3 regions of the Rhizobium sp. ERR 1071 genome follow, and region 1 is predicted to be linked to each of the others. Evidence: predicted binding sites of a transcription regulator. Region 1 holds the regulator's gene; each other region holds the start of a gene.

Region 1 (10,670 bases):
TCGAATTTACCGAGAAGGTAATCGACCCGACGGGTAAGCGCATGAACGATCCGAAGGTGCTGATCGCTGCCAATTACCCCGTACTGGTGCGCGATGCGTTGGTGAAAGCGCTTGGCATCGATCCGGCCAATCGCACGCTTGTGCGCGAGGCGATGGCGATGGTGTCGGACAGTGCCAGGATCGTGTTGCGCGACAGAGTCGTTGCCAACCCCTCGATCATCGGGACGACACAGAACGTCACATTTCTGGCCAGCGCCAACATCGATTCCGCCAACAAGGGGCAGATCGATCTGACCGTCAGCGAGAAGGATCGCAAGATTTCCGACCGCCAGGTCGCATGGATGAAGCAACTCAGCGAAAGCGGCGCGCTTCACAAGGCCTTCAACAGCGGTCTCTTTCTGTCGGGCAATTCGAGCCGGCCGGAAGCCGCCGGGCTTGGTGTCGCGCTGATCGGCTCGCTCTACCTGATGCTGACCGTTCTCGTGCTTGCCTTGCCGGTCGGCGTTGCTGCCTCGATCTATCTGGAAGAGTTCGCACCGAAGAACCGGCTGACGGATCTGATCGAGGTCAACATCAACAATCTCGCTGCCGTCCCCTCGATCGTCTATGGCCTGCTGGGTCTCTCGGTCTTCATCAACATGATGGGGCTGCCGCGCTCGGCATCGCTGGTCGGCGGCCTTGTACTGAGCCTGATGACGCTGCCGATGATCATCATCGCCACGCGCTCGGCCTTGCGTGCCGTGCCGCCGTCGATCCGCAGCGCGGCGCTCGGTCTTGGCGCATCGCGCATGCAGATGGTCTTACATCATGTTCTGCCGCTCGCGATGCCTGGCATTCTGACGGGCACGATCCTAGGGCTTGCCCATGCGCTCGGAGAGACCGCGCCACTGCTTCTGATCGGCATGGTCGCCTTTGTCGCCAATTATCCGGCATCGCCGCTCGATCCTTCGACGGCGTTGCCGGTGCAGATCTATATGTGGGCGAGCGAAGCCGAGCGAGCCTTCGTCGAAAGAACGTCCGGCGCCATCATCGTGCTCCTCTTCTTCCTCGTCGCGATGAACATCGGCGCCATCCTGCTGCGCCGCCGCTTCGAGCGGCGCTGGTAAGGGAGGGCGCACGAAATGAACATGATGACGGAAGCTGCCAGCGAAAGAGCCTTGGCCAAGAAGATGACGACGATCCCTTACAAGATGATCGGCCAGGACGTTTCTGTGTTCTACGGCGACAAGCGGGCGCTCTTCGACGTCAATCTGAAGATCCGCGCCAATACGGTCACGGCCCTGATCGGCCCTTCCGGCTGTGGCAAGTCCACCTTCCTGCGCTGCCTCAACCGCATGAACGATACGATCGAGACCTGCCGCGTCACCGGCAAGATCACGCTCGACGATCAGGATGTCTACGACGACAGCATCGATGTCGTGGAATTGCGCGCCCGCGTCGGCATGGTCTTCCAGAAGCCCAACCCGTTTCCGAAGTCGATCTACGAGAACGTCGCCTACGGCCCGCGCATCCATGGCCTGCATCGCTCAAAGGCCGATCTCGAGCATATCGTCGAAACCAGTCTGCAGAAGGCCGGTCTATGGGGTGAGGTGAAGGATCGGCTCCATGATGCCGGCACGAGCCTGTCGGGCGGCCAGCAGCAGCGCCTCTGCATCGCGCGCGCCGTTGCTGTCAGCCCGGAGGTGATCCTGATGGATGAGCCGTGCTCGGCGCTCGATCCGATCGCAACCGCCAAGGTCGAGGATCTCATCCACGAGCTTCGGGAGAATTTTACCATCGTCATCGTGACGCATTCCATGCAGCAGGCCGCTCGTGTCTCGCAGCGTACCGCAATGTTCCATCTCGGCCACCTGGTCGAGGAGAACGACACCGATAAGATGTTCACCAATCCCGACGATTTCCGCACGCAGGATTACATCATGGGCCGTTTTGGTTGATGATGGCAGGCGCGCGGCTCCTTTCACACAGTTCACTTGAGGATAGAAAAATGGTCTCCACTCACATTCTCTCAGCCTATGACGAAGACCTGAAGTTTCTGACGCGTCGCATTGCCGAAATGGGCGGCCTGGCCGAGCAGATGGTTAGCGACAGCGTACGCGCTCTCGTCAACAGCGACGCGGCCCTGGCCCAGAAGGTCATCTCCGACGACGTCGTTCTCGACCATGCCGAGCGCGAAGTTGGTGACAAGGCGATCGTCACCATCGCTCGTCGTCAGCCGATGGCAGCGGACCTGCGCGAAATCATGGGCTCGATCCGCATCGCCTCCGATCTGGAGCGCGTCGGTGATCTCGGCAAGAATACCGCAAAGCGCGTCATCGCCGTTCAGGGCACGGGCGTGCCGCGTCGTCTCGCTCGTGGCATCGAACACCTCTCCGAACTGGCACTGAGCCAGCTCAAGGAAGTTCTTGATGTTTACGCGACCCGCTCGCCCGATAAGGCCGTGTCGATCCGCGAACGCGACGAGGAAATCGACGCCATGTACACCTCGCTCTTCCGCGAGATGCTGACCTACATGATGGAAGATCCGCGCAACATCACCACCTGCACGCATCTTCTCTTCTGCGCCAAGAACATCGAGCGCATCGGCGACCATGCCACCAACATCGCCGAGACGATCTATTACATGGCGACCGGTGCTCAGCCGGAAGGCGAGCGCCCGAAGGACGATACCGCCAACACCGTCGGCGCAGTGACGGAATAATCTGGAAGCGAAGAAAGGAGACCATAGGCGCATGGTTCCGAGAGTTGCTGTTGTAGAAGACGAGGAAGCGCTTAGCGTTCTGCTGCGCTACAATCTTGAGGCCGAAGGCTTCGAGGTCGACACGATCCTCAGAGGTGATGAGGCCGAGCTGCGTCTCCAGGAGCGCATCCCCGATCTCCTGATCCTCGACTGGATGCTCCCCGGCGTGTCCGGCATCGAGCTCTGCCGCCGGCTGCGTATGCGGCCGGAGACGGAGCGCTTGCCGATCATCATGCTGACGGCTCGCGGCGAGGAAAGCGAGCGCGTGCGCGGACTTTCGACCGGCGCGGACGATTACGTCGTCAAGCCGTTCTCGACGCCGGAGCTGATGGCCCGCGTCAAGGCGATGCTGCGGCGCGCCCGCCCGGAGGTTCTCTCCACGGTGCTGCGTTGCGGCGATATCGAGCTGGACCGCGAAACCCATCGCGTCCACCGCAAGAGCCGCGAAGTCCGGCTGGGGCCGACAGAATTCCGCCTGCTGGAGTTCCTGATGTCCTCGCCAGGCCGCGTCTTCTCGCGTTCGCAGCTACTCGATGGCGTATGGGGGCACGATATCTACGTCGATGAACGCACGGTCGACGTCCATGTCGGCCGTCTGCGCAAGGCGCTCAATTTCTCCAATATGCAGGATGTCATCCGTACCGTTCGCGGCGCGGGCTATTCCATGGAAGCCTGAGCGGCTTGCCGCTCGGGTGTTACTAAATAGCGGCGGAAATAGAAAAACGGGCCTCGAGGGGCCCGTTTCTCTTTGTCTTGCGGTAACTTTCAGCCGTTGTTGCGACGGCGGTCATGCACCGGCTGGTAGGCCATGCGCTGATGATAGGTGCAGTAGGGCGACGAATCCGGGCTGTCATTGCCGCAGAAGTGGAAGTCGTCCTTCAGCGGATCCCCGACCGGCCATTTGCAGGTGCGTTCCGTCAGCTCCGTCAGGCCGAGGCGGCGGGAGATCGGAACGACGACGTTCGATGCCGGGCGATACTGAATTTCATTGACGGAATCGATCTCGATCTCTTCCTTCAGCATGGTTGCACCCTGCTGGCGGGCGACCACGGTGCGGGTAGCGACGCGCGAGCCGTAGGTCGTTGCGCGAGGAGCCGCGGCACTGCGCTTTGGCGTGCGCGTCGCGGTTGCCGTGCCGCCCGCCTTCGCTCGGCCAGGAAGGTTCAGGCGGTGCACCTTGCCGATAACGGCATTACGGCTCACGCCACCGAGCTGCGCAGCGATCTGGCTGGCGCTCAACCCTTCGGACCATAGCTTTTTCAGCTTCTCGACGCGTTCGTCTGTCCAATTCATGCCCTGTCTCCGCTGTCGCGTTTCCGATGGCAGAATCCCTCACCATTGCCTCGCATGGGAACGAGGCGCGAAACGCTCTAAAATTGTGGTGACTAGTTCCGCCGCATGCAGTCTAGCAATTGCTTTTTAACCTAGTGTGAGGCTGACTCCGTGACAAGAGTCGCGAGAATCTTGAGGAATCGATTTCGAGGTTTTCCCCAACTTGCTGCCTAGGCGTGGCATTTCTGCAATAGGCGCCGCCGAACCTATCTCTTTTGCCCGCAAGCGCTATCTCGCACCTGCTAAAACGCCAGTTTTGTTGACATCGCGATGCAAAACATCAATAGTGCCCGGGCCGCCGCAAGGCGGCATTTTTGATTTTTTCGGACCCGTTTCATCAAATCGAAGCGATCGGTCCTTAAAGTTGTGATCAGGAGATATGGCCATGGCCGAGACCACGCCGCTTTATGACACCTATATGCGCGCTCCGTTACGGTTCGAGCGAGGCGAGGGCGTCTGGCTGGTCACCGAAAATGGCGAGCGCTACCTCGATTTCGCAGCCGGCGTCGCGGTCAACTCGCTCGGTCACGCCCATCCTCATCTCGTCGCCGAATTGAAGGCCCAGGCCGACAAGGTCTGGCACCTGTCGAACCTCTACGAGGTGCCCGGTCAGGAGAAGCTGTCGAAGCGGCTGACGGAAGCGACCTTCGCCGACAAGGTATTCTTCACCAATTCGGGCGCCGAGGCGCTGGAATGCGCCATCAAGACGGCGCGGCGCTATCAATTCGCCAAGGGGCATCCCGAAAAGTTCCACATCATCACCTTCGAGGGCGCCTTCCACGGCCGCACCATCGCGACCATCGCCGCCGGCGGCCAGGAGAAGTATATCGAGGGCTTCGGGCCTAAGGCACCGGGTTTTGACCAAGTGCAGTTCGGTGATCTCGATGCCGTGCGTGCCGCCATCACGGATGCGACAGCCGGGATCCTGATCGAGCCGGTCCAGGGTGAGGGCGGCATCCGTCCGGCCACCAATGAATTCCTGCGCGGGCTGCGTGAGATCTGCGACGAACACGGCCTGCTGCTGATCCTCGACGAAGTACAGTGTGGCGTCGGCCGCACTGGCAAGCTTTTCGCCTATGAATGGGCCGGCATCAAGCCTGATATCATGGCTGTCGCCAAGGGCATCGGCGGCGGTTTCCCGCTCGGTGCCTGCCTTGCGACGGCGGAAGCCGCCTCAGGCATGAAGGCAGGCACCCACGGTTCCACCTATGGCGGCAATCCGCTCGCCATGGCGGTCGGAAATGCCGTTCTCGATATCGTGCTTGCCGAAGGCTTCCTGCAGCATGTGCGCGATGTCTCGCTGGTCTTCCGCCAGGGGCTCGCCTCGCTCAAGGATCGTTTTCCTGACATCATCGAGGACGTTCGCGGCGAAGGTCTGATGCTCGGCATCAAGGCGGCCATTCCGCAGGCAGAGCTGCTGCAGGCTATCCGTGCCGAGCATCTGCTCGGCGTGCCGGCCGGCGATAACGTCATCCGCCTTCTGCCGCCGCTGGTCGTCACCGCCGAAGAAGCACGCGAAGGTCTTGCCCGCCTGGAGCGTGCCGCCGAGCGTGCGCGCGCAGCTCGCACCAAGAAATCGGCTTGAGTTCAACGCCCGTAGATGGGGCGTTCCTGCCCCACGCGGGCGTTATTGTTTTTTCTGGAGCACAGGTAAGGACATGGCTTCTCCGAAACACTTTCTCGACCTCTCTGCCGTTCCGGCGGCCGATCTGCGCAACATCATCGATGACGCGATCGTGCGAAAGAGCGCGCAGAAGGCCGGCACTGCCGACAAGCCGCTGGCCGGCAAGATGCTGGCGATGATCTTCGAGAAGCCGTCCACCCGAACCCGCGTTTCCTTCGATGTCGGCATGCGACAGCTGGGCGGCGAGACGCTGTTCCTCTCCGGCACCGAAATGCAGCTTGGCCGCGCCGAAACGATCGGCGATACGGCCAAGGTGCTGTCGCGCTATGTCGATGCCATCATGATCCGCACGACCGATCATTCGCGCCTGCTGGAGCTGGCGGAACATGCGACGGTTCCCGTCATCAATGCGCTGACCGACGATACGCATCCTTGCCAGATCATGGCCGACATCATGACCTTCGAAGAGCATCGCGGCCCGATCAAGGGCAAGACGCTCGCCTGGACGGGCGACGGCAACAACGTGCTGCATTCGCTGATCGAAGGGGCCGCGCGCTTCGGCTATCGCATGAATATGGCGGTACCCCTTGGCTCCGAGCCGAAGGATCACTATCTGAACTGGGCCCGCAACGAGGGCGCCGAAATCATGCTCTCGCATGATGCAGACCGTGCGGTCGCCGGCGCCGATTGCGTGGTAACCGATACCTGGGTTTCCATGAATCAGGAGCACCGGGCACGCGGTCACAACGTCTTCCAGCCCTATCAGGTCAACAAGGCTTTGATGGCACAGGCCGGCAAAGACGCTTTGTTCATGCATTGCCTGCCTGCTCATCGCGGGGAGGAGGTGACGGACGAGGTGATCGATGGCCCGCAATCCGTTGTCTTCGATGAGGCGGAAAACCGCCTTCATGCGCAAAAGTCGATTCTTGCTTGGTGCCTGGGCGCGATCTGAAGATATTAAACCGCGTCTCAAGGGCGCGGGCGCAGTAGGAGTAAAGCAATGGCCGAAAATGCCGCAACGCTGGGTCAGTTTGATTTCGCCGGTGACGATCATGTCGTTCCCTTCCAGGTGGAAGGTCTGGACGTGCGCGGCCGTGCCGTACAGCTCGGTCCGCTGCTGGACGCGATCCTTGCCCGGCATGACTATCCGACGCCGGTTGCACGCCTTCTGGCGGAGGCCATCGTCCTGACCGTCCTGCTTGGCACGTCGCTGAAATTCGAAGGCAAGTTTACCGTACAGACCAAGGGCGACGGTCCCGTCGACCTTCTGGTTGCCGATTTCACGACGCCGGAAAACGTTCGCGCCTATGCCCGTTTCGACGAAGAAGCACTGGAAAAGGCAGTCGCCGAAGGCCGGACCGAGCCGGAACAGCTGCTCGGCAAGGGCGTCCTCGCCTTCACCATCGATCAGGGCCGTTTCAGCCAGCCCTATCAGGGCATTGTCGCGCTTGATGGCGCCTCGCTCGAAGAGATTGCCGGCACCTATTTCCGTCAGTCGGAGCAGATCCCGACGCGCGTGCGTCTGGGGGCGGCAGAACTTTTCGACCGTGATGAGAACGGCAAGCCGCGTCACCGCTGGCGGGCCGGTGGCCTGATCGCGCAGTTCCTGCCCGAAGCGCCCGAGCGTATGCGTCAGCCGGACCTGCATGGCGGCGATGGCGATACCGGCGTGCGCGATCATGTCGAAGACGATGCCTGGGCGGAGGCACGCAGCCTGGTGGAAACCATCGATGCCGATGAGCTGACGGATCCGCAGGTTGGCACCGAGCGCCTTCTCTATCGCCTGTTCCACGAGCGTGGCGTACGCGTCTACGAGCCGAAGGCCGTCTATGACCGCTGTTCGTGCTCGCGCGACAAGCTGAAGGGCGTCTTGAAGGGCTTCACGGCCGAGGAGATCGAGGCCAGCCAGGAGAATGGCGAGATCGCCGTCACTTGTGAATTCTGCTCTACGACGTATCGCTTCGACGTGTCGGAGATAGAGGCGGCCTGATGTTGCCGATTTTGTCGGCTCAGTTCAGCGTGCGCAACAGGTTGGGCGTATCCAGAGAAAAGGCGGGGATCTTGACATGGAATTGCTCTCCGTCGTCCGTTTCCATCTGGTAATGGCCGAACATCATGCCTGACGGCGTATCCAGCGGGCAGCCCGATGAATATTCATAGGTATCGCCGGGTTTCAGATGCGGCTGCTCGCCGACGACGCCCGGCCCCGTCACCTCATCCACCATGCCATTCATGTCGGTGATGTGCCAGTAGCGTGTCACCAGCTTCACGGCCTTCTTCGAATGGTTGGATATGACGATGCGGTATCCCCAGACATAGCGATCGTCGTCCGGATCGGATTGCTCCTCCAGATAAAAAGGTTCGACGACAACCTCGATGTCGCGTGTTAGGGCGCGATACATGCCTGATACCTTGCCACTGCCCTGAAGCGCCGAGCGCTTCTCCAAGCCTCACTGCCGCTTCAGCATTTCCACATTCGCGGCATATTATCCGCATTCCACCACCCCCGCCAAGAGCGGGATATCTAGCGGTATCCTATAACCAGCCCGCTCCGTCAAGGAACGGCGTGATGAAAACTTGCGTGAACGGGTAGAGCCTTCCCGGCATTTAGCTATTACAGCTAATAACGAAGGTTAACGAGACGTCGAAAGAAGTATCTCAAATCGTCTGTCATTTGGTATTCTCTGACATGAAGCCTCTCTCTCCACTTTTGGTGAGAAGAAACGCTTGCCGCAGCCAAAGGTGCACTTGTAGGTTGCCCGTCATATCTGCAGCCCGCCGATCAAAATCTCCAGCTCATATAATTCCTCATTTCATCTTATGTTCCCTGGGGGTGTGACCGCAATTTTCATCGGAAGGCATTTCGGCTATCATCTGATTCTGGCATGGCCCGTGCCTCCCCCCTCCATTCGGGAAAGTATATTTCATGCGGGGCCGTCGATATCAAAACCGACTGTTTGAGCGCCTGGCATAAGGAGGGGTTGCGGTCATTGCTCGCAATAGGAGGTTTAGATGAGGCTTTCTGCCCCTGTTTATCATTTAAAGCGCAAGGCTAGGCTCCTGTCTCGCCAGCAGAAAATCCCCTTGCACGCCGCGCTGGATCGCGTCGCGGCTGGCGAAGGCTTTGCGGGCTGGAGCTTGCTCGCAAGCAAAACGAGCTCAGCTGTGCCCATCGGTGAGCTATATTCGCGTCTGAGCCCGGGCGATCTGGTGCTGATCGGCGCGCGGCGCGGTCACGGCAAGACCCTAATGAGCTTGCGGCTCGCCGTCGAAGCCATGAAGGCTGGCAATCGCGGTGTCTTCTTCACGCTGGAGGACACGGAAAAGGTCGTCCTGGACCGTTTTCCTGTCATCGGTGCCGATTATGCGGAATTTGCCGATCTGTTTGAATTCGACAATTCAGATGCCATCAGCGCCGATTATATCGTCGAGAGGCTGGCCGGTGCGCCGCGTGGCACGTTGGCGGTCGTCGATTTTCTGCAGCTGCTCGATCAGAAACGGGAAAAACCGGAGCTGATGATCCAGGTCCGGGCGCTGAAGGCGTTTGCGCGCGCCAGAGGCGTGATCGTCGTCTTTGTCTCGCAGATCGACCGTTCCTATGATCCGGCGCTGAAACCAGTGCCCGATCTCTCGGATGTTCGCCTGCCGAATCCGCTGGATCTTAAATTGTTCGACAAGACGGTCTTCCTGAACAACGGTCTGGTTGAATTCAAGGCCGCTAGCTGACGAGCTACCCTATCTTTCGCGAGATTGCCCGATGGGGGCAGGTCGAGCCGCCCGGAAAAATCCGGGCGGCTCGATTGATATCAGGCGGAAACCTGCTCGAGCGCGCGGGCGAAGTCCTCGACCAGATCCGCGCTGTCTTCGATGCCGGCGGAGAAGCGCACGGTGCCCGGCGAAATGCCGAGCTCGGCGCGGGCCTCGTCGGTGAGGTTCTTGTGCGTCGTGGTGGCAGGATGGGTGATCAGGCTCTTCGAGTCGCCGAGATTGTTGGAAATCTTGACGATCTCCAGCGCATTCTGCAGCTTGAAGGCCGCTTCCTTGCCGCCCTTGAGCTCGAAGGCGACCAGCGTAGAGCCGCCGCTCATCTGCTTGGCGATGATATCGGCCTGCGGATGGTCCTTGCGGCCGGGATAGATCACGCGGGCGACCTTGTTGGTCTGCTCGGCGAGGAAATCGGCAACCTTGGAGGCGTTCGCCGTCTGCTGCGCAACGCGCAGCGGCAGCGTCTCAATGCCTTTCAGCAGCGTCCAGGCGGTAAAGGGAGACATGGCCGGGCCGGTGTGGCGGAAATAGTCCTGCAGGTTCTCGTCGATCCACTGCTTGTCGGAAAGGATGACGCCACCAAGCGAACGACCTTGGCCGTCGATATGTTTGGTGGCGGAGTAGACGACGATATGGGCGCCGAGTTCCAAAGGCTTTTGGAAGAGCGGCGTGGCGAAGACGTTGTCGACCACGACCTTTGCGCCGATCTGGTTGGCGAGCTTGGCGACGGCGGCAATATCGACCACTTCCAGCGTCGGGTTGGTCGGGCTTTCGAGGAAGAACACCTTGGTGTTCGGGCGGATGGCCTTTTCCCAGTTCTCGGTAAAGCGGCCGTCGACCAGCGTGCATTCGATGCCGTATTTCGGCGCCAGCGTCTCGACCACCCAGCGGCAGGAGCCGAAGAGGGCGCGGGCAGCGACGATATGATCGCCGGCCTTCAGCTGGCAAAGGATGGCTGCGGAGACAGCGGCCATGCCGGACGCGGTGGCGCGGGCGTCTTCAGCGCCTTCCAGCGCGCACATGCGCTTTTCGAACATGTCGTTGGTGGGGCTGCCGTAGCGGGCGTAGATGAAACCATCCGTCTCGCCCTTGAAGCGGGCTTCCGCCGCTTCCGAGGTCTCATAGACGAAGCCCTGGGTCAGATAGATTGCTTCGGAGGTCTCGCCGAATTGCGAACGGAGCGTTCCGTTGTGTACGAGCTGGGTTGCG
Region 2 (10,670 bases), on a different contig from region 1:
AGGCAGCGAAGAAGGGCGGCCACTAAAACTCGCGTGTCGACGTAACGGTCAGAAATCGAAAGTGACCGTGACGGCAATTGAGAAAATCGCAGGAATGATTAGGACTTGCCCTCATATCTGAGGCCAGACGGAGAGCTGTATGTGCGGTATTGTGGGGATCGTCGGAACGAAGCCTGTGGCGGAGCGCTTGGTGGACGCGCTGCGGCGGCTCGAGTACCGCGGCTATGATTCGGCGGGAGTTGCGACGATCCACGACGGCGTGATGGATCGCCGCCGCGCGGAGGGAAAGCTGTTCAATCTGGAAAAGCGCCTCGAGTCGGATCCTTTGCCCGGCACGACCGGCATTGCACATACGCGTTGGGCAACCCACGGCGTTCCGAATGAAACCAATGCCCATCCGCATTTCGTCGAAGGTGTTGCTGTCGTCCACAATGGCATTATCGAGAACTTCTCCGAGCTGCGCGAAGAACTGAAGGCCGAAGGCCAGGAATTTGCCTCGCAAACGGATACGGAAGTTGTCGCTCATCTATTGGCGAAATACGTTCGCGAAGGCCTGGACGCACGTTCGGCCATGCTGAAAATGCTGAACCGTGTGACGGGCGCCTATGCATTGGCCGTGATGTTTCAAAACGATCCCGGCACGCTGATGGCGGCGCGTTCTGGCCCGCCACTTGCGGTCGGCTACGGCAAGGGCGAGATGTTCCTCGGCTCGGATGCCATCGCACTTGCGCCTTTCACCAACGAAATCACCTATCTCGTCGATGGTGACTGCGCCATCGTTAGCCATGCCGGCGCGACCATTCTCGATTTCAGCGGCAAGGAAGTGAGCCGGCCGCGGCAGATTTCCCAAGCGACCGCCTATGTGGTCGATAAGGGCAATCATCGCCACTTCATGGAAAAGGAAATCTACGAGCAGCCGGAAGTCATTTCCCATGCGCTCAGCCACTATATCGATTTCGCCAGCCATCGCGTGCGCCCGGATGTCTCGGCCATAGATTTCGGCGGCGTGTCCGGCCTTGCAATTTCGGCTTGCGGCACCGCCTATCTTGCCGGCCTGATCGGCAAATACTGGTTCGAGCGCTATGCGCGTCTTCCGGTCGAAATCGATGTGGCCTCAGAATTCCGCTATCGCGAAATGCCGTTGTCGCCGTCGCAAGCGGCGCTGTTCATTTCCCAATCCGGCGAGACCGCGGATACCTTGGCTTCGCTGCGCTATTGCCGGGACAACGGCCTGAAGATCGGCGCCGTGGTCAACGTCAGGGAATCGACCATCGCGCGTGAGTCCGACGCGGTGTTTCCGATCCTGGCTGGTCCCGAGATCGGCGTCGCCTCGACGAAGGCTTTCACCTGCCAGCTTGCGGTTCTCGCATCGCTCGCGATCGGAGCGGGCGTTGCTCGCGGCACGGTCAGCGCCAAGGATGAACAGGAAATGGTGCGCCATCTCGTCGAGATGCCGCGTATCATGGCGAATGTGCTGAATATCATCCAGCCGCAGATGGAAAGCCTGTCGCGCGAAATCTCGAAGTTCAAGGATGTGCTCTATCTCGGTCGCGGCACCAGCTTCCCGCTCGCCATGGAAGGCGCGCTGAAGCTGAAGGAAATCTCTTATATCCACGCAGAGGGCTATGCGGCCGGCGAATTGAAGCACGGGCCGATCGCGCTGATCGACGAGAATATGCCCGTCATCGTCATTGCTCCGCATGACCGCTTCTTTGACAAGACCGTTTCCAACATGCAGGAAGTGGCAGCACGCGGCGGCCGAATCATCTTCATCACGGATGAGCTTGGTGCGGCAGCCTCGACATTGCCGACCATGGCGACCATCACCTTGCCCGTCGTCGACGAGATCATCGCCCCGATCATATTCTCGCTGCCGATTCAATTGCTTGCCTATCATACGGCCGTCTTCATGGGCACGGACGTCGATCAGCCGCGCAATCTCGCTAAATCGGTCACCGTGGAATAGGACAACTTCCGTCCCGCATTTGCCGTCACGTCATCGTGAGCCGGACGTTTGTTCGGCTCGCGGACGCAGCTGGCGGGTTGTATGCCGCACTGATTTCTGGCACGATTCCCATTCTGAGATGGTGGGGAGGATTTGCCGGGTAGCAGTAGGCGGCGGAACGGAGTTTTCGAGCGGCGAATGACTGAAAAACTCATCAAAATGTCCGTAACCACGCGGATCAGAAACAATTTCCTGGCCGGCCTGATTATCTGCGCCCCGATCGCCATTACCCTGTGGCTGACCTGGTCCGTCGTTCATTGGGCCGATAGCTGGGTTCGCCCCTATATTCCCGCGCGCTACGATCCTGAAAGCTATCTGAACTTCGCCGTTCCGGGGACCGGCCTGGTGATCGCGATGATCTTCATCACGATCGTTGGTTTCCTCGCCAAGAACCTGATTGGCCAGAGCATCGTCCGCTTCGGGGAGTCGATCGTCAACCGCGTGCCGCTGGTGCGGACCATCTATAAGAGCGTCAAACAGATCTTCGAGACTGTGTTGAAAGAGCAGGGCACATCCTTCAAGAAGGTCGGGCTGATCGAATATCCAAGCCCAGGCCTCTGGTCCATGGTATTCATATCGACCGATGCCAAGGGTGAGATTGCTTCGAAATTCAATGCCATGGGTCAGGACATGGTGGCGGTCTTTCTGCCGCCGACACCTGTGCCCACGGCCGGCTTTCTGGTTTTCGTTCCACGCGAAAAGATCACGGTGCTCGACATGAGCCCGGAGGATGGCGCCAAACTGCTGATCTCGGGCGGACTTGTATCGCCCGAATACAAGGAAGAGCTCATCGCGGCGAAGGGGCTGCCCAGGCCCGTTCCGATAAAATCGCTGACTTAGAAACGCTCCCGTTCCTGTCGTAGGTTGCCTGGCCTCGCGTATCACGCGAGCTGTCATGTCTCTATCATATTGACGCCTTAGATCGTCCTACGGGACAGGCAATCGGATGCATCTCATCATCGAACATTCGGAGTTTCGACCCCGGCTGTTGTTTTTCGACGCGGCTTGAGAGCGGGTCGGAGATGGATCTCATTGTCTCCATACATATTTTCACTGGAGGATATTGTCTTGAAATATATGCATTCGAAGAGCTTGCCGCTGTTGTCGGCCGCGCTGGCAGCATTTGTTTTTTCCGCACCAGTCGCGGCGCTTGCTGATAATTCCATCGCAGTCCAGGGCGTGACGCTCGTCAACAAGGGACGTGTCGCGGTCGGTCGTATCCCCGCCAATCTGCGCGACAAGTTCGGCGAGACCTTCGGTTCCGGTTCGGGAATGTCGATCGACACCAAGAGCTGGGTCCGCAATGCCGACGGCACCTATAAGGGTTCGCTCTGGCTGCTGCCGGACCGCGGCTATAATGTCGCCGGCACCACCGATTATCGCGGACGTCTCAACACCATCGATATCAAGCTGACTCCGGTCGCTCCCGGCGCGACGCCGCCGGCCGGCCAGGAACAGTCGGGCGTCGAGGCCAAGCTCGCGGATACTCTGCTTTTGAAAGACAACAAGGGCAACGAAACCACCGGCCTCGACCCCGCCAACGGCGTTCGCCAGGCAGAAAGCGGTATGCCGCTTTTGCCGCAGGCACCGAACGGCAAGATCTCGCTCGATAACGAAGCTATTGCTCGGCTGCCCGACGGTTCGATGTTCATCAGTGACGAATACGGTCCTTACATCTATCGCTTCTCGGCAGACGGGCGCATGATCTCGGCCACGGCACCGCCGGCCGCGTATCTGCCAATGCGCCACGGCGCCGTGAATTTTTCCTCGAACAATCCCGGTCCCGGTGAAGCCGCGCCCGATCCGAAGGATCCGACCAGCGGGCGCCAAAATAATCAGGGCTTCGAGGGGATGTCCCTGACGCCGGACGGCAAGTTCCTGATTGTCGTGCTTCAGTCCGCGACCCGCCAGGACGGTGGCGATTCCAGCTCTACCAGGCAGAATACACGCGCCCTGGTCTATGATGCCGCCGATCTCGACCATCTGAAACTGGTGCACGAATATGTCGTGCCTTTGCCTGTCTTTACCAATGAAAAGGGCAAGACGGCCGTCGCCGCGCAAAGCGAAATCGTGGCACTCTCACCGACAAGCTTCCTGATGCTGGCGCGCGACAGCAACAATGGTTATGGCCAGAAGGGCGATAAGTCGCTCTATCGTAGCATCGTTGCCGTCGATGTGTCCGCTGCCACCGATATTGCCGGCGGCAAGTTCGACGGCGACACGGCTGTCGCGCCAAAGGGCGTTCTTGATCCCTCCGTCAAGCCGGCTGTCGTCAGCCAGTTCATCGACATCAACGACAGCGCCGATCTTGCGCGCTTCGGTCTGCACAATGGCGCGCCGAACGACCGTAACAACCTCTCGGAAAAGTGGGAGGCCATGTCGATCGTCAGCGTTCAGGATCCGAAGCTGCCCGACGACTACTTCCTGTTCGTTGCCAATGATAACGACTTCATCACCCAGGACGGTTTCCAGGTCGGAGCCGCCTACAAGGATGAAAGCGGTGCCGATGTCGACACCATGTTCCAGGTGTTCCAGGTCACCATTCCCGGCCTCGCCGCAAAGTAATGTCGTGAGAGACAGGGATGGACGCGGCTAACGCGTCCATCCGCTCACCCCGCTCGCAGGAACCGGATCGCCTCGTCGCGACGGAAGAGATAGAGCAGGGTGCGTACCGCACTGCCACGCTCGCTGGTGAGCTCCGGATCGCGCTCAATGAGATAGGCGGCATCCTTGCGGGCAATTTCCAGAAGATCGGCATGGGCTTCCAGGCTGGCGATGCGGAAGCCTGGTGTTCCGGACTGGCGCGTGCCGAGAAGCTCGCCTTCGCCGCGCAGCTTCAAATCCTCCTCGGCAATGCGGAAGCCGTCTTCCGTCTCGCGCATGATCGACAGCCGCGCATGCCCAGTTTCACCAAGGGGGCCTTTGTAGAGCAGGATACAGGTCGAGGCTTCGGCACCGCGACCGACACGTCCGCGCAATTGGTGAAGCTGCGCTAGGCCAAAGCGCTCGGCATGTTCGATGACCATGATGGTCGCGTCCGGCACGTCGACACCCACTTCGACGACGGTCGTGGCCACAAGCAGGCGGATCTCGCCATTCTTGAAGGCCATCATCACGGCGTCTTTTTCCGGGCCGCTCATCCGGCCATGGATGAGGCCAATGCCAGGCCCGAGCGCTCTCGTCAGCGTCTCGTAACGCTCTTCGACCGACATTAAATCGGATTCTTCAGATTCTTCCACAAGTGGGCATATCCAATAGGCTTTTTTACCCTCAGATAGCGCGCTTCTCAGGCGCGCGACGATATCGCCGGTTCGTTCATTCGGAATGGTGATCGTTTGGATCGGCTTGCGTCCCGCCGGCTTCTCGGTGAGCTTCGAAACGTCCATATCGCCGAAGGCGGCGAGCACAAGCGTTCGCGGTATGGGCGTCGCGGTCATCACGAGCATATGCGGCGAGATGCCCTTCGCGGTCAGGCGCAGGCGTTGGTGAACGCCGAAGCGGTGCTGCTCGTCGACCACAGCCAGCATGAGGTTGGCATAGGCGACGCTGTCCTGGAAGAGAGCATGCGTGCCGATGATGATCTGTGCTTCCCCGGAAGCAATGCGCTCGAGGATCGCATCCCGCTCGCGTCCCTTTGTGCGGCCTGTGAGAACTTCGACGGAAAGGTTTGCACTCGCTGCGAATTTTGAAATCGTTGCATGATGCTGACGCGCCAGGATTTCGGTCGGTGCCATCAACACGGCCTGGCCGCCGCTTTCGATCACGGCGGCAATCGCCATCAGTGCCACTAGCGTCTTTCCCGCACCGACATCGCCTTGCAGCAGCCGAAGCATGCGCTCGGTGCCGGCCATATCCTTCAGAATATCGGCAACCGCATCACGCTGGCTGTTCGTCATCGAGAAGGGCAGGGATTCCAGTATTTTGCGGCTGATTTCTCCAGTTGCATGCACCGGTTGTCCCACAACCTTGCGCAGCCTTTGGCGCACGAGAGAGAGCGACAATTGCCCCGCCAGGAATTCATCATAGGCAAGCCGGCGGCGCGCGGGAGATTGCGGATCGATATCGGCCGCATCTCTCGGCGCATGCAGCATGTGGAAGCTATCGGAGATCGAGGGAAAGCCCTGCTTTTGAGTAAGGGCTATATCATCCCACTCAGGCAACTGCGGAATGCGCGGCAGCGCCGCCTCGATGGTCTTGCGCAGGAACTTCGGCGTGAGGCCGGCGGTTAGCGGATAGACCGGTTCGACCAGCGGCAGGTTTTCCGCTTCACTCTCGCGCATGATGTAATCCGGATGCACCATGGACGGGCGGCCGTTGAACCAGTCGACCTTGCCGCTGACGGTGACGGTTTCATCGATCGGCAGCTGCTTTTCGAGCCATTGTGCCTTGCCCCGGAAGAAGACCAGCGCCAATTCTCCGGTCTCGTCGTGCAGATAGACGCGATAGGGAACGTTGCTACGCGCATTCGGCGGCGGCTGGTGTCGGTCGACACGGCCGGTAATGGTGACGATGGCGCCCTGCGGCGCCCGCGCGATACCGGGCTGCTCGCGTCGGTCGATGATCGAATGTGGTGCGTGGAAAATGAGGTCGATGACACGGCAATCGTCGATCGTTTCGCGGTCGAGCAGCTTCACCAGCAGCTCGGATACCTTCGGCCCGACGCCGGGCAGCGAAGAGATGGAGGCAAACAGCGGGTCGAGGATAGCGGGACGCATGGCCGGCAAAATGCGACGGGCAGGGCGCATTTGGCAAGGGGCAGCGGAGAACTCGATCCCTTTGAGCCCGACACTCCCCGGAAAATTGCATCGCAGGTGCTTTTTTCTTAAAAACCGGTTCCCACCTGTGAGCGCTGGTTTTATAGAGACGCATCAACATAAAGGTGTTTTTGATGACTGGGCTGACCCTCAGCAGTGCCGATCTCGATCCTCGCCGTCGGCGCATCCTTTTCCGTTGCTGGCATCGCGGCATCCGCGAGATGGATCTGGTCTTCGGCCAGTTTGCCGATAATGAGCTGCCAGGCCTTTCCGAGGCCGATCTCGACGAGCTTGAGCGCATCATGGCTGAAGAGGACAACGATCTCCTCAAATGGATTCTCGGCAGCCAGCCGACGCCGCAGCATTTGCAGACGCCTCTCTTTGAGCGCTTGGCCTCCTACAAGCCCGATTTCGAAGAGATCGCCGAAAGGTTCGGATTGACGAAATGATCCCCGGTTTCGACGCGAAGAAGCTGCTCGCCGCCAGCGAGCCGATGACGATCGGTCATGTTCCGGCTGGCCTGGAGCCGTTCCTGATTGCCGAAATGGCAAAGGCCGGCCAACCGATTGCCTATGTCATGTCTGACGGCCAGCACATGGCCGATGTCGAACAGATGCTCGGCTTCATCGCGCCCGAAATCCCGGTACTCACCCTGCCGGCCTGGGATTGCCTTCCCTACGACCGCGTTTCCCCAAGCTCCGACACCTCGGCGCGGCGCTTGGCGGCTTTGTCCGGCCTGATCGCGCATCATCGCAAGCCGCATGCAGCCATCGTGCTGGTGACCGTCAACGCCATGCTGCAGAAGGTGGCACCGCAAGATATTATCGAGAGCCTGGCGTTCTCGGCCCGTCCCGGCAATCAGGTCCGGATGGACGACATCGCGGCCCGCCTGGAGCGCAACGGTTTCGATCGCGTCGCAACGGTACGTGAGGTCGGTGAATATGCGGTGCGCGGCGGCATTCTCGACGTCTTCGTTCCCGGCACGGAAGAGCCGGTGCGCCTGGATTTCTTCGGCGATACGTTGGAAAGTATCCGTAGCTTCGATCCGGCAAACCAGCGTACAACTGGGCAGGTGCGTTCGCTCGATCTCAATCCGATGAGCGAAGTGACGCTGACGCCGGATACGATCAGCCGCTTCCGCAAGAGCTATCTCTCCGCCTTTGGCGCCGCTACGCGCGATGATGCGCTCTATCTCGCCGTATCCGAAGGTCGGCGATACGCCGGTATGGAACATTGGCTGCCGCTCTTCTATGAGAAGCTTGAGACGGTTTTCGACTATCTCAAGGGCTTCCGCTTGGTCACGGATCACACCGTGCGCGAGGCGGCCGAGGAGCGCTCCAAGCTCGTCTTCGATTATTACGATGCCCGCCTGAATTCCGGCCAGCAGACCAAGGGACAGATGGCGCAGGGCACGCCCTATAAACCGGTCACGCCGGGTCAGCTCTATCTCGACGGCAAGGCCTTCGGCAATGCGCTCGACGCCTTCGGCGCCATCCGCATCTCGCCCTTCAACGAACATGAGGGTGAGGCGCGTCGCGTCATCGAGCTTGATGCCCGCCAAGGGCCGCGCTGGGCGCGCTCCGCCACCGATGGCGCCGACAGCGAGCGCATCAACGTCTTTGACGCGGTCGTCAAGCATATTGCCGACAAGCGGGCGGCAGGCGGCAAGGTGCTCATATCCGCCTGGACCGAAGGTTCGCTCGATCGCCTGCTGCAGGTGCTTTCCGAACACGGGCTGGCGCGCGTCAAGACCATCGAGGCCTTCAAGGATCTCAGCGGCCTGGCGAAGGGCGAGGCGGCTGGCGCCGTACTCAGCCTCGAAGCCGGTTTCGAGGCTGGCGATCTCATCGTCATCGGCGAGCAGGATATTCTCGGCGACCGCATGGTGCGCCGTTCCAAGCGCCGTAAGCGCGCCGCTGACTTCATCTCGGAAGTGGCAGGCTTGGACGAAGGCTCGATCGTCGTTCACGCCGAGCATGGCATTGGCCGTTTCGTTGGGCTGAGGACCATCGAGGCCGCCGGCGCACCGCATGCCTGCCTTGAGCTGCAATATGCCGACGATGCCAAACTGTTCCTGCCGGTTGAAAATATCGATCTGCTCTCGCGCTTTGGCGGTGAGGGCACTGAGGCACAGCTCGACAAGCTCGGCGGCGGCGCTTGGCAGATGCGCAAGGCGAAGCTCAAGAAGCGCCTTCTGGATATCGCTGGCGACTTGATCCGTGTCGCAGCCGAGCGCCTGACGCGCCATGCGCCGGTGCTGACCTCTCCCGAAGGGCTCTACGACGAATTCGCCGCGCGCTTCCCCTATGATGAGACCGACGATCAGATGAACGCCATCGAGGCAGTGCGCGAGGATCTCGGCGCCGGCCGGCCGATGGACCGCCTCGTCTGCGGCGACGTCGGTTTCGGCAAGACGGAAGTGGCGCTTCGCGCAGCCTTCGTCGCTGCCATGAACGGCGTGCAGGTCGCTGTCGTCGTGCCGACGACCCTGCTTGCCCGGCAGCATTTCAAGACCTTCTCCGAGCGTTTCCGCGGCCTGCCGATCCGCGTGCAGCAGGCATCCCGCCTGGTGGGCGCCAAGGAGCTGGCGCTGACCAAGAAGGAAGTGGCGGAAGGCAAGACCGATATCGTCGTCGGCACGCATGCACTGCTCGGCGCCGGCATCCAGTTTGCCAATCTCGGCCTGCTCATTATCGATGAAGAGCAGCATTTCGGAGTGAAGCACAAAGAGCGTCTGAAGGAACTGAAGAGCGACGTGCATGTGCTGACGCTGTCGGCGACGCCGATCCCGCGCACGCTGCAGTTGGCGATGACGGGTGTGCGCGAGCTGTCGCTCATCACCACGCCGCCGGTCGACCGCATGGCGGTGCGCACCTTCATCTCGCCCTTCGATTCCCTCGTGATCCGCGAAACGCTGATGCGCGAGCATTATCGCGGCGGCCAGAGCTTCTATGTCTGTCCGCGTCTCGCTGATCTCGCCGATATCCACGCCTTCCTGCAGTCGGATGTGCCTGAGCTGAAGGTGGCGGTCGCGCATGGCCAGATGCCGGCCGGCGAGCTGGAAGACATCATGAACGCCTTCTACGAAGGCCGTTACGATGTGCTGCTGTCGACGACCATCGTCGAATCCGGTCTCGACGTGCCGACGGCCAATACGCTGATCGTCCACCGCGCCGATATGTTCGGCCTTGCCCAGCTCTATCAGCTGCGCGGCCGCGTCGGTCGCTCCAAGGTCCGCGCCTTTGCGCTCTTCACGCTGCCGGTCAACAAAGTCCTGACCACGACTGCGGAGCGCCGGCTCAAGGTGCTGCAGTCGCTGGATACGCTCGGCGCCGGCTTCCAGCTTGCGAGCCACGACCTCGATATCCGCGGTGCCGGCAATCTGCTCGGCGAGGAACAGTCAGGCCATATCAAGGAAGTGGGTTTCGAGCTCTACCAGCAGATGCTCGAAGAGGCTGTCGCCGAGGTCAAGGGCATCGACGAGATCCAGGATACTGGCTGGTCGCCGCAGATCTCCGTCGGCACGCCGGTCATGATTCCCGACGATTATGTGCCCGATCTGCATCTGCGCATGGCGCTCTACCGCCGTCTCGGCGAGATCACCGAGCTGAAGGAAATCGACAGTTTCGGCGCCGAAATGATCGACCGTTTCGGCCCCTTGCCGATGGAGGTGCAGCATCTCCTCAAGATCGTCTACATCAAGTCGCTCTGCCGCATCGCCAATGTCGAGAAGCTCGACGCCGGCCCGAAAGGCGTCGTCGTTCAGTTCCGCAACAAGGAATTCCCCAACCCCGCCAACCTCGTCGGCTACATCGCCAAGCAGGGCACAATGGCCAAGATCCGCCCCGATCAGAGCGTCTTCCTGACCCGCGATCTGCCGACACCGGAGAAGCGACTGCAGGGCGCGGCTG
Region 3 (10,670 bases), on a different contig from region 1:
GATATCCCCGGCGCGATAAGCGGCTGCCACCAGCTGGAAATAGGCGAATTGAAGGATGGCCGAGGCACCGATGAACGGCCAGGCCGCTGAGGCGGGCAGGGGAAGGAACGGCAGAAGGGGCAATGCCGCGACCGCGCCGCCGGCCGAAACCAGCGCCGCATCGAGCGATTTGTCGGTTCCGGCCTTGATGATCGCATTCCAGGTCGCGTGCAGCAGGGCGCCGAAAAGAACGAGCGCGATAACGTCGAGAGACACGGAAAACCTCGGAAATTGGCAGGCGTAATGGCAATGCTTGGTATTTTGTGGGAGTGCGGTCCCCATATGATCCGCAATACATCGAAAAGCAACGAAATATCGGTCATTCTGACGGCTTGCCATTTGCTCCGGTCATGTCGGGCGCTGAGAATGGTGTTTTTGTTATGTTCCAGATCGCTCTTTTCAGCATTATAAGTAACTAATTTATTGGAGTATGAAGCGCGAACAAATATCGCATGTCCTGTGAACGCGAGAGTAGCATTAGACACTTCTTACTTAAAAACGACAGAGGGCTGTGTCGCCTGCAACGCCGCGTGTTGTCGGGCGTGGGAAAATCGACGCGAAAACGCCGCGCGCAATCTCTCTTCCCCTCATGAATAGAGTGGATAATTCTACAAGAGGTGAAAAATATTACAGGTAGAGCGCGCGATACTGCTGATGAAAATCATAATAAGAGATAAGTATAGAATCGTCGAACCAAAAATTGGCAGGGCAATATCATTGCGCGAACTCGAAAATTATTCTGTGGGAAAATAATCAAATAGCATATGTTCCGCGTTCGCATTCGGTTCTCGTTGGAATTGACTGTCTATTCGAAGTTTCTAATTTATATGCGAATAAAAAGCGAACAAAGATTGCATTTCCTGAGAACGCAACCCCGCGGCTTCAGGAAAATTTATGAAAGCGCTTTGGAGAGGGGCTTGAACACAGGCGTATAAATGCCCGCGCGCGGCCATAGGGCCCAAGATGCACCGTGCCTGGGACAATCAATGGTCGTATCGAACTCGTGAGCCGTCCGTCATATCCAGCCGTAGTCTATTGCGATCAGCGTCGGAAAATCAAATCATCGTCATCGAGGTCGGTCGTCGGCCTGCATATATAGACCGGACAGGAAGCGCGATCCTTCGTGGGGAGATAATCCTGATAGGCGTAAAAGCCCATATCGCATGCGCCGCTGTCCGCAACATAGCGATCATAGAGCGTCATGTTCGGTGTTCTTCTGGCCGGATAACGCATGATGACTGCACGCTCCCGATTGATGACCGCCCTGGCCTCGGCGCAGGTCATGGACATGGAATTATATCGCGAAATCGCCAATGCCGGCGTCGCGGCCGAAGTGACGAGCAGGCCCAGCAGGATGAAATTTTTCATCTGAGTAATCCTCCCTGAAGTTGTTATAATACAATATATATACGCGGAGACCGCCATTGCGGTTTCCATATTTGTGACAAAACGCAAGTGTGATCGAGGTGGGAGGCTTCGTGATGAACCACGATAGTTATGACGATTCCTATATAGCCGATATCCTCTTGTCCGTAAGGACCATCGCGCTCGTCGGCGCTTCGCCCAATCCCGCGCGCCCGAGCAACGGTGTGATGGCCTATCTCCTGAACAGGGGATATCGCGTCATCCCCATCAATCCCGGACAGGCCGGCAAGGAAATTCTGGGGCAATGGGTCTATGCACGCCTGGCCGACATTCCCGAGCCTGTGGATATGGTCGATGTTTTTCGGGCGCCGGAATATCTCCGATCGGTCGTGGAGGAGACGATCATGATCGAGCCGCGGCCCCCGGTCATCTGGGGCCAACTCGGCGTGCGTGACGATGCGGCTGCGGCGAGAGCGGAAGCTGCGGGGGTAAGGGTCGTCATGGACCGCTGCCCGGCTATCGAGTATCCGCGTCTGGTCGCTTGACCGAGATCATGCATGACGGCTGCATTCTGCCGTTTATCGCGCGATCTCACTGAAAGATGGCAAGTTTTTTCCGCGAGCCGAGAAGCACGGCAAAGTTCGCGGTTAACTTTCATATGCCAGGCGTTATGCTTTTCCCGTTACGAACAAGATCCGGCGGGAGGAAAAATATGCCAACCAACAACCCAGGTTTCGACACGCTTGCGATCCACGCCGGCGCGCAGCCAGACCCGGCGACAGGCGCGCGCGCGACGCCGATCTACCAGACGACCTCCTTCGTCTTTCAGGACGCCGATCATGCCGCTGCACTGTTTGGATTGCAGCAGTTCGGCAATATCTACACGCGCATCATGAACCCGACGCAGGCGGTGTTGGAAGAGCGGGTGGCGGCTCTTGAAGGCGGAACCGCGGCTCTCGCGGTGGCCTCCGGTCATGCGGCACAGCTGCTCGTTTTCCATGCCATCATGCAGCCGGGCGACAATTTTGTTGCGGCCAAGCGGCTCTATGGTGGCTCGGTCAATCAGTTCGGGCAATCCTTCAAGAATTTCGACTGGCGAGTCCGCTGGGCCGATTCCGCCGATCCTGCGACCTTCGAGGCGCAGATCGATGGCCGCACCCGCGCCGTCTTCATCGAAAGTCTTGCCAATCCCGGCGGCACCTTCGTCGATATCGCCGCGATCGCGGCCATCGCGCACAAGCATGGCCTGCCGCTGATCGTCGACAACACCCTTGCAAGCCCCTATCTCATCCGGCCGCTGGAGCATGGCGCCGATATCGTCGTGCACTCGCTGACAAAATTCCTCGGTGGCCACGGCAATTCCATGGGCGGCATCATCGTCGACGGCGGCACTTTCGACTGGTCCGCCTCGGGCAATTATCCCATGCTGTCTTCACCGCGCCCGGAATATAACGGCGTCGTTCTGCATTCGACTTTCGGCAACTTCGCTTTCGCCATTGCTTGCCGGGTGCTAGGCCTGCGCGATCTCGGGCCAGCCATCTCGCCATTCAATGCCTTTCTGATCCTGACCGGCATTGAGACGCTGCCATTGCGCATGCAGCGCCATTCCGACAATGCGGCTGCCGTTGCGCGTTGGCTGAAAGCGCAGGAAAAGGTGGCATGGGTGAACTATTCCGGCCTGGAAGACGATCCGAACCATGCCCTCCAGCAGCGTTACTCACCGAAAGGCGCGGGCTCGGTCTTCACCTTCGGACTGAAGGGTGGTTATGAAGCGGGCAAGGGGCTGGTCGAAGGTCTGGAGCTCTTTTCGCATCTTGCCAATATCGGCGATACGCGTTCGCTCGTCATCCATCCCGCCTCGACGACCCACAAACAGTTGACTGACGAGCAGAAGGTTGCCGCCGGTGCCGGCCCGGATGTCGTGCGTTTGTCGATCGGCATCGAGGACGTCAAGGACATCATCGCCGACCTGGAACAGGCGCTCGCGAAAGTCTGATGAGGTTCCTCACATAGCTTTGGCAACAGTTTTTTATTGGGTTATATTGAGTCGACCGGCGAAAAAACCTGAAAAACGGGGCGCTCGCATATATGGCCTCTTCAAATCTGACCCTATAGGATGCCGGTTACGAAGCGATCCAGCCGGGTTTCTGGACGATAGAGCGTCTTGACCAGGATCGCCGCGAAAACGGCGGTAAGCACCCCGCCCATGACGTCACCGACATAATGCGTGCCGACGTAGACTCGCGAGAAGGAGACAAGGATCGCGCCGAGTAGGAAGAAGAAGCTTCGCTCTGGCATGCGTTGAAGCGCAAATGCGGCAACGATCGCGAACGCGGCCGTCGCGTGGTCGGAGGGAAAGGACGGGTCATTGCTGCGATTTATAAGTAGCTTGGTGACTCCGACATCATACGGGCGAACGCGACTGACAAAAAACAGGATGACTTGGTTGATGCCGAGACCGATGACGAAGGTCAGGCCCGCGGCAACGAGTGCGTGTCGGGTTTCCGATCGACGTTCTCCGACCCACCATTGGACAGCGACGAGAACGATCAACAAGGGAACGCCGTAAGCCGTGATTAGGATCATCAGGCTGTCGACTGTCGGGTTTCCGGCTATGCCATTGATCCACTCTGTTATAACGACATCTAGTCCATACATGCTGGCCCCTTCTGAACTGCGATTGCGATTTCGGCCCGATTGAGATGGTCGAGCCAAATTAACGAAGCGCACTAGGGCATTGTTTTCTGACGTTTCCCTGAAAGGTGGGAGCTTGGCATGGGGCGGCAGGTCAGGATGATATGCTTTTCGGGTTCGCGTTTTATTGGGTTCGCGGAGAGCCACATAAGGCAATCGACAGGAGACATTTGTGACGACCTATCTGGCAGTGGACATCAGCGACATCGAACCGGAAACGGGCGCGCCCGCAGCTGATCGCCTCGTTTCGGGAGCCCCAATCTTTCGCACATGGAATGTTGAAGAGGCCGATGGCGGCCTTTACGTCGGCATATGGGAGGCGACGCCTGGCAAATGGAAGGTCGTCTATGACGAGTGGGAATACTTCCATATCCTCTCCGGCTACTCCGTTGTAACGTCAGACGATGGCGAGGCCTTTCATCTGCGTGCGGGCGACCGCCTTATCTTGAAGCCGGGCTTCAAGGGGACCTGGGAAGTGATTGAAACGACTCGCAAGGATTATGTGATCCGTCTTTGACGATGCTCTTGAATTAGAACATGAAGTTCGCGTTCATGCGCCCTTTGGCGCGCTTCATTTCCTGCCGTTCCGCGATGGCCGTGATGATTGCCGCAGGTTGTGTCACTGCCGCTTCATTAAACTGTCATCAAACTGAAACAATGCGTCTTTAGAGCCAAGTCTGTCGCCGGGAGATTTCAGGCGGGGAGGTTCGTTTACCATGGGGACCTCGCGCCGATCTTCTGCTCGCCATCCTTTCATTCACTTGAGGAAGTGAGTCTACTATGCTTAACCTGAAACTCCGTTCGCTTTGCCTGACTGCAGGCCTCATCGCGGCTATGTCCGCTTCGGCCTCCGCTGCCGACATCACGGGCGCCGGCTCGAGCTTCATCGCACCGGTTCTGTCCAAGTGGGCTGAAGGCTACAAGGCTGCGACGAACAATGTCGTCAACTATCAGTCGGTTGGTTCGGGCGCCGGCATCAAGCAGCTTCTCGACAAGACCATCGTATTCGGCGCTTCGGACAAGCCCATGAGCGACGCCGACCTCGAGAAGAACGGCATTGCCCAGTTCCCGATGATCTCCGGCGGCATCGTCGTTTCCTATAATGTCGAAGGCGTAAAGCCGGGCGAACTCGTTCTCGACGGCAAGACGCTGGCTGACATCTTCCTTGGCAAGATCGCCAAGTGGGACGATGCAGCCATCAAGGCTCTCAACCCCGATGTAAAGCTGCCGTCCACGCCGATCTCGGTCGTTTACCGCGCCGACAGCTCGGGCACGACCTTCAACTTCACCGACTACCTGTCGAAGGTTTCGCCGGAGTGGAAGGAAAAGGTTGGCTCGAACACGGCTGTTGAATGGCCGGTCGGTTTCGGCGCCAAGGGTTCGGAAGGCGTTTCCACGACCGTCAACCAGACGGCTGGTTCGATCTCCTACGTTGAATATTCCTACGTCGTCGCCAACCACATCGGTTTCGCGAAGATGAAGAATGCTGCCGGCAAGGTTATCGAGCCGAGCCTGGAAACCTTCAAGGCTGCCGCTTCCAACGCCGACTGGGCCAAGGCCAAGAACTTCAACCTGATCATCACCAATCAGCCGGGCGAAAAGAGCTGGCCGATTGCTGCCTCGACCTGGGTTCTGCTCTATAAGAAGCCGGCCGATGCTGCTAAGAACGAAGAGGCACTGAAGTTCTTCAAGTGGTCCTATGAGCATGGCCAGAAGGACGCGACCGCCCTGTCTTATCTCGCGGTCCCGGACAATGTTGTCGAGATCGTTGAGAAGTCTTGGAAGACGGACTTCGGCACGAAGTAATTTGTGCTAGGCGAGAAAGTTGCGGCGGGCAGGGTATTTCCCTGTCCGCCTTTCGTGACAGGACAAGGGGAAATCGATGGCTAACGCGACTCAAATGGCGGGCTTCCAGGCTGTGAATACCTCCGCCGCGACCAGAAAATTCCGAATCCAGGATCGGATTTTCTATTTGATGACGCTTGGCTCGGCTGTTCTTGTCGTGCTTCTGCTGCTGGCAATCCTCGTGGTTCTTGTCATCGATGCCTTGCCCACATTTCAGACCTTTGGCTTGTCGTTCCTCTGGGGCACCAAGTGGAGCGCGCCGGCTGATATTTATGGCGCCGTGCCTGCCGTGGTCGGTACGCTTGTAAGTTCGTTCATCGCCATGCTGATTGCTGTTCCCCTCGGCATCGGCATCGCCATATTCCTGACGGAACTTTGCCCCGGCAGCCTGCGCCGTCCAATCAGTACGGCCATCGAGCTTCTGGCAGGCGTTCCCTCCATTATCTACGGCATCGTCGGCCTGTTCATTCTCGTGCCGCTCATGCAGAACTATATATTGCCATTCCTTATCTCTACGGTCGGCCAGGTGCCGGTGATCGGTCTGCTGTTCCAGCCGCCGGCCCCGGGCGTCGGCCTGCTGACGGCAAGCCTCGTGCTCGCCGTCATGATCCTGCCGTTCATCACCGCAATCTCCCGCGACGTGTTCAGCACCGTGCCGCCGATGCTGCGCGAATCCGCCTACGGCATGGGCATGACGACATGGGAAGTGGCCCGCCACATCCTGATCCCTTATACACGCCGTGGCCTCGTCGGAGGCATCATGCTTGGCCTTGGCCGCGCGCTTGGCGAAACCATGGCCGTCACCTTCGTCGTCGGCTCGGTAAGCCGTCTGCAATCGTCGATCATTTCGCCGTCCACGACCATTTCCGCCCAGATCGCGAACAACTTCGGCGATGCCGACGGTCTGCAATTGTCGAGCCTGATCGCGCTCGGCCTGCTCCTGTTCGTCCTTTCCTTCTGCGTGCTTGCAGTGGCGAGATGGATGATCGGCCGCGGCGACTCGCTCTGAGGAAAAAACCATGGAAAATGCAGTTCGTCAGAATCTCGTGTCGAGGCGTTATACGAAGAACAAGGTGATGATGGCCCTGTCCTTCCTCGCGGCCATTCTCGGCATATTCTTTCTCAGCGTGATCCTTGTCAGCCTGGTTTATCGCGGTGTATCGGCGCTCAGCCTCGACGTGTTCACCATGTCGATCCCGGCTCAGGGCTCGCGCGGCGGTCTGATAAACGCAATCTACGGCACGGTGCTGGTCACCGGCTGTGCCATTCTGATCGCAGCGCCGATCGGCATTCTAGCCGGCACCTACCTGGTGGAATATGCCAACGGCACCAAGCTTGCCGAGGTCGCCAAATTCATCAACGACATTCTGCTGTCCGCACCCTCGATCATCGTCGGCGTGTTCGTCTACGGCGCCGTGGTCGTGCCCATGCACGGTAATTCTGCCATCGCGGGCATCCTAGCGCTGGCGCTGATCGCCCTTCCGGTTGTCAACCGGACGACGCAGGACATGCTGTTACTGGTGCCGAATGCGCTTCGCGAGGCGACTGCCGCGCTCGGTGCGCCGCGCTGGAAGTCCATGATGATGGTGATCTACCGTTCCGCCTGGACCGGTATTCTCACCGGCATTCTGCTGGCCATCGCCCGCATCAGCGGCGAAACCGCACCGCTTCTCTTCACTGCCGGCTATAGCAAATTCATGAATACGGGCCTGACCGGTCCGATCGCCACGCTGCCGGTTGCCATCAACACGCTTGCCGCCGATGCTGGCGAGGATCTCAAACAACTGGCCTGGGCCGGTGCGCTGATCATCACCGTCGCCATCCTTGCCCTGAACATCCTTGCCCGTGTCTTGAGTGGGCGCCGTCAATGACGCAGCCGTCGAACGATAGGAATGAGACCATGAACATGAGCGACAGCAAATTTCAGAGCGTCAACGCACAACAGGGGAAGGACGCCGCTTCCCAGTCGGATCTCGGTGCGCTCGCGAAGCTCGAGGTGAAGAACCTCGATTTCACCTATCAGAACGGCCATCGCGTTCTGAAGAGTGTGAATATGAATATCCGCAAGAACGCGGTCACCGCCTTCATCGGCCCTTCGGGTTGCGGCAAGTCCACGCTGCTGCGCACCTTCAACCGCATGTATGATCTTTACCCCGGTCAGACCGTGACTGGCGAAATTCTGCTGGATGGCCGCAATATCCTCACCAAGGACGTCGATCTCAACGATCTGCGCGCCAAGGTCGGCATGGTGTTCCAGAAGCCGACGCCGTTCCCGATGTCCATCTACGAGAACGTCGCTTTCGGCATCCGCCTCTATGAGAAGATCTCCAAGGCGGAAATGGACGCCCGCGTCGAGGCGGCGCTGACGGAAACGGCGCTGTGGAGCGAAGTCAAGGACAAGCTGCATCAGAGCGGACTTGGCCTTTCCGGCGGCCAGCAGCAGCGCCTCTGTATCGCCCGCGCCATCGCCATTCGTCCCGAAGTCCTCCTGCTCGACGAGCCCACCTCGGCTCTTGACCCGATCTCGACCGCCAAGGTCGAGGAACTGGTGTCGCAGTTGAAGGGCGATTTCACCATCGTCATCGTCACGCACAATATGCAGCAGGCAAGCCGTATCTCCGACAGCACCGCCTTCATGTATCTGGGCGAGCTGATCGAATACGGCGCGACCGAACAGATCTTCCAGGCGCCGAAGGTCAAGCGCACGGAAGACTATATCACCGGTCGTTACGGCTGATACGGCTGGACATTGCCGCACAATTTGCGAAGGCGCGCCTTTCAGGCGCGTCTTTTCGTTTGAGAATGGCGGCCTTGTTCGGCACTCGCACCATTTGGTCAAGAGAAAGCTTATAGGATGGGTGTGCCGAATGAGCCGATCACATCCTCGCGAGCGTGCCCATGCGCCGCAAGGCGTGGATCTGGTCGTCGAGCGTCGGCACAAGCTCGCCTTCATCCGCTGCGGTCGCCGCGTCGGGCTCCCTCGCAGTCTCCATTTCATTGAAGACGATAGTGCAGTTGCGGCCTGCGCGTTTGGCGGCGTAAAGCGCACGGTCTGCGAAAGAGACCAATCGATCCCAGCTGACGGTATCGTGGGGCATGATCGAGACGCCGATGCTGACGGTTGCCGGCACCAGCGAGCGACCAGCAAGCAGCGGCACGCGGCAGAAATCGGCGCGGATGGTTTCCGCCAGCGCTTCGGCCTGCGATTGCTCGTCTATCGGAACGAAGGCGACGAATTCCTCTCCGCCCATTCTGCCGAATGCGCCAGTGCGAGGCACGAACTGACGCGCGATGCGGGCAAACTCGACCAGAACCGCATCGCCTGCCTGGTGGCCATGGCGGTCGTTGATCTTCTTGAAATGGTCGAGATCGAATAACAGGGCGGCAAGCTTTTGCGGTTGTTGCTGCCCCTTGCCGACGAGAATCTCGTAGCTTTCCTGAAGCCCGCGCCGGTTCAGAACTCCCGTCAAAGTATCGGTGATGGATATTGCCCGCCAACGGCGCTCGGCGCGTTCCATGAGAAGCTTGCCATTGAGAACGATGGCGATGATGATGAGCAGCCCGTAGCCAAGCGCCATGTAGCCACGATAGATCATGGCCTCGTCCAGCGAAGGGGCAGCAAGCACCATCCAGAGAGCCGAACCGAAACAGAAGCAGGCGAGCGCCACGAAGACGATGCCGAGTTGTCCGCGTGCCGGCTCCCGTCGGCCGTCTCCGGGATGCACAGCGAAGGCAAGCAAGGTCGCGCCGACTGCGCCGGCTAGGTCATAGACGACGACGCGATTAGCGAAATTGCCGGTGACCCAGGGAAGGCTGACGCCGACGATCCAGATGGCTGGCGGCAGGAATGCCGACCATTCCAGCTTGCGCTTGTCCATGACGCGAAATCCGACGATCCACGCGCTCTCGCCGAGCAGGGCCACGGCATTGCCGATCTGGATCGACCAAATGTCGGGAATGAGGCCTCGGGCAGCCACCAAGGCGAATCCCACAGCGCTGACCGTGAAGCCGAGTGCCCAGATCAAATAGGCTGGGGATTTGCGATCATGCCTCCAGGCAAGAAGGAGAACGGTCGCCAGGGTTATGGCTTCCGAGCACCAGATGGTCAGGCCTGTGGTCATATTCAGCACGATCGGACGTCTCCGCTTTTTGGGGGCCGTCGGCGCGAGCGGCACGACGATTTCCGCGATCGGCTCATCCTTGCCCAATAAGATGGCAAGTTCCTTAAATGAGTTGGTAAATTTTGCCTGTGGTGGAGATCTCCGCCCGATGGGCACAGACCTTCATGCTTCCTTCACCTTGCGACCGCGAATTGTAGTGGGTAGCGGATGGTCCGTCGCTACGGCACCTTGGAATTCGAGGAGCCGTGGTTAGAAATGCTTTGTGAACGCTTCGTGGGGCATGAGTGCTTTTTGACGTTATGCTTTCGGGCGTCTTGAAGTGCAGGGCAGGGACACTCTATGTAGGAGTAAAGGATTTTTACTCCGATTCCCGGCGTTTCCGTCGCCGGGACAAGTTTGATAAAGGACGCACATGAGAAATCCAGTCGATACAGCTATGGCTCTGGTGCCGATGGTTGTCGAGCAGACCAACCGCGGGGAACGGTCTTACGATATTTATTCCCGCCTGCTGAAGGAACGCATCATTTTCCTGACCGGACCGGTCGAGGACCATATGGCGACGCTGGTGTGCGCACAGCTTCTCTTCCTTGAGGCCGAAAATCCGAA

The links. Region 1 encodes PhoB, which activates phosphate uptake and scavenging genes when phosphate is short. Its sites were predicted from a motif close to TGTCATNNANCTGTCAT; they were not measured.
Region 2: FBZ99_RS01945 (esterase-like activity of phytase family protein) is a predicted target of PhoB. The motif match lies at 2,897-2,913, and genes of this name have one in related genera.
Region 3: pstS (phosphate ABC transporter substrate-binding protein PstS) is a predicted target of PhoB. The motif match lies at 4,738-4,754, and genes of this name have one in related genera.

Annotation. Positions count from the first base shown of each region.
Region 1 is NZ_VITM01000003.1:527,975-538,644, reverse strand. Features, by position in the region: gene pstA (PstA family ABC transporter permease) at 1-1,106, shown strand, start outside; gene pstB (phosphate ABC transporter ATP-binding protein PstB) at 1,122-1,937, shown strand; gene phoU (phosphate signaling complex protein PhoU) at 1,988-2,701, shown strand; gene phoB (phosphate regulon transcriptional regulator PhoB) at 2,733-3,416, shown strand; gene FBZ99_RS12685 (GcrA family cell cycle regulator) at 3,506-4,033, opposite strand; gene FBZ99_RS12675 (aspartate aminotransferase family protein) at 4,458-5,657, shown strand; gene argF (ornithine carbamoyltransferase) at 5,731-6,648, shown strand; gene FBZ99_RS12665 (Hsp33 family molecular chaperone) at 6,697-7,686, shown strand; gene apaG (Co2+/Mg2+ efflux protein ApaG) at 7,706-8,098, opposite strand; gene FBZ99_RS12655 (DNA helicase) at 8,709-9,422, shown strand; gene FBZ99_RS12650 (O-succinylhomoserine sulfhydrylase) at 9,503-10,670, opposite strand, start outside.
Region 2 is NZ_VITM01000001.1:378,908-389,577, reverse strand. Features, by position in the region: gene glmU (bifunctional UDP-N-acetylglucosamine diphosphorylase/glucosamine-1-phosphate N-acetyltransferase GlmU) at 1-26, shown strand, start outside; gene glmS (glutamine--fructose-6-phosphate transaminase (isomerizing)) at 140-1,966, shown strand; gene FBZ99_RS01950 (DUF502 domain-containing protein) at 2,144-2,845, shown strand; gene FBZ99_RS01945 (esterase-like activity of phytase family protein) at 3,083-4,570, shown strand; gene recG (ATP-dependent DNA helicase RecG) at 4,615-6,720, opposite strand; gene FBZ99_RS01935 (FAD assembly factor SdhE) at 6,894-7,208, shown strand; gene mfd (transcription-repair coupling factor) at 7,205-10,670, shown strand, end outside.
Region 3 is NZ_VITM01000001.1:771,902-782,571, reverse strand. Features, by position in the region: gene FBZ99_RS03870 (EamA family transporter) at 1-255, opposite strand, end outside; gene FBZ99_RS03865 (hypothetical protein) at 1,081-1,407, opposite strand; gene FBZ99_RS03860 (CoA-binding protein) at 1,521-1,949, shown strand; gene FBZ99_RS03855 (O-acetylhomoserine aminocarboxypropyltransferase) at 2,117-3,400, shown strand; gene FBZ99_RS03850 (phosphatase PAP2 family protein) at 3,514-4,062, opposite strand; gene FBZ99_RS03845 (cupin domain-containing protein) at 4,271-4,615, shown strand; gene pstS (phosphate ABC transporter substrate-binding protein PstS) at 4,879-5,904, shown strand; gene pstC (phosphate ABC transporter permease subunit PstC) at 5,981-6,952, shown strand; gene pstA (phosphate ABC transporter permease PstA) at 6,963-7,814, shown strand; gene pstB (phosphate ABC transporter ATP-binding protein PstB) at 7,844-8,680, shown strand; gene FBZ99_RS03820 (GGDEF domain-containing protein) at 8,820-10,073, opposite strand; gene clpP (ATP-dependent Clp endopeptidase proteolytic subunit ClpP) at 10,477-10,670, shown strand, end outside.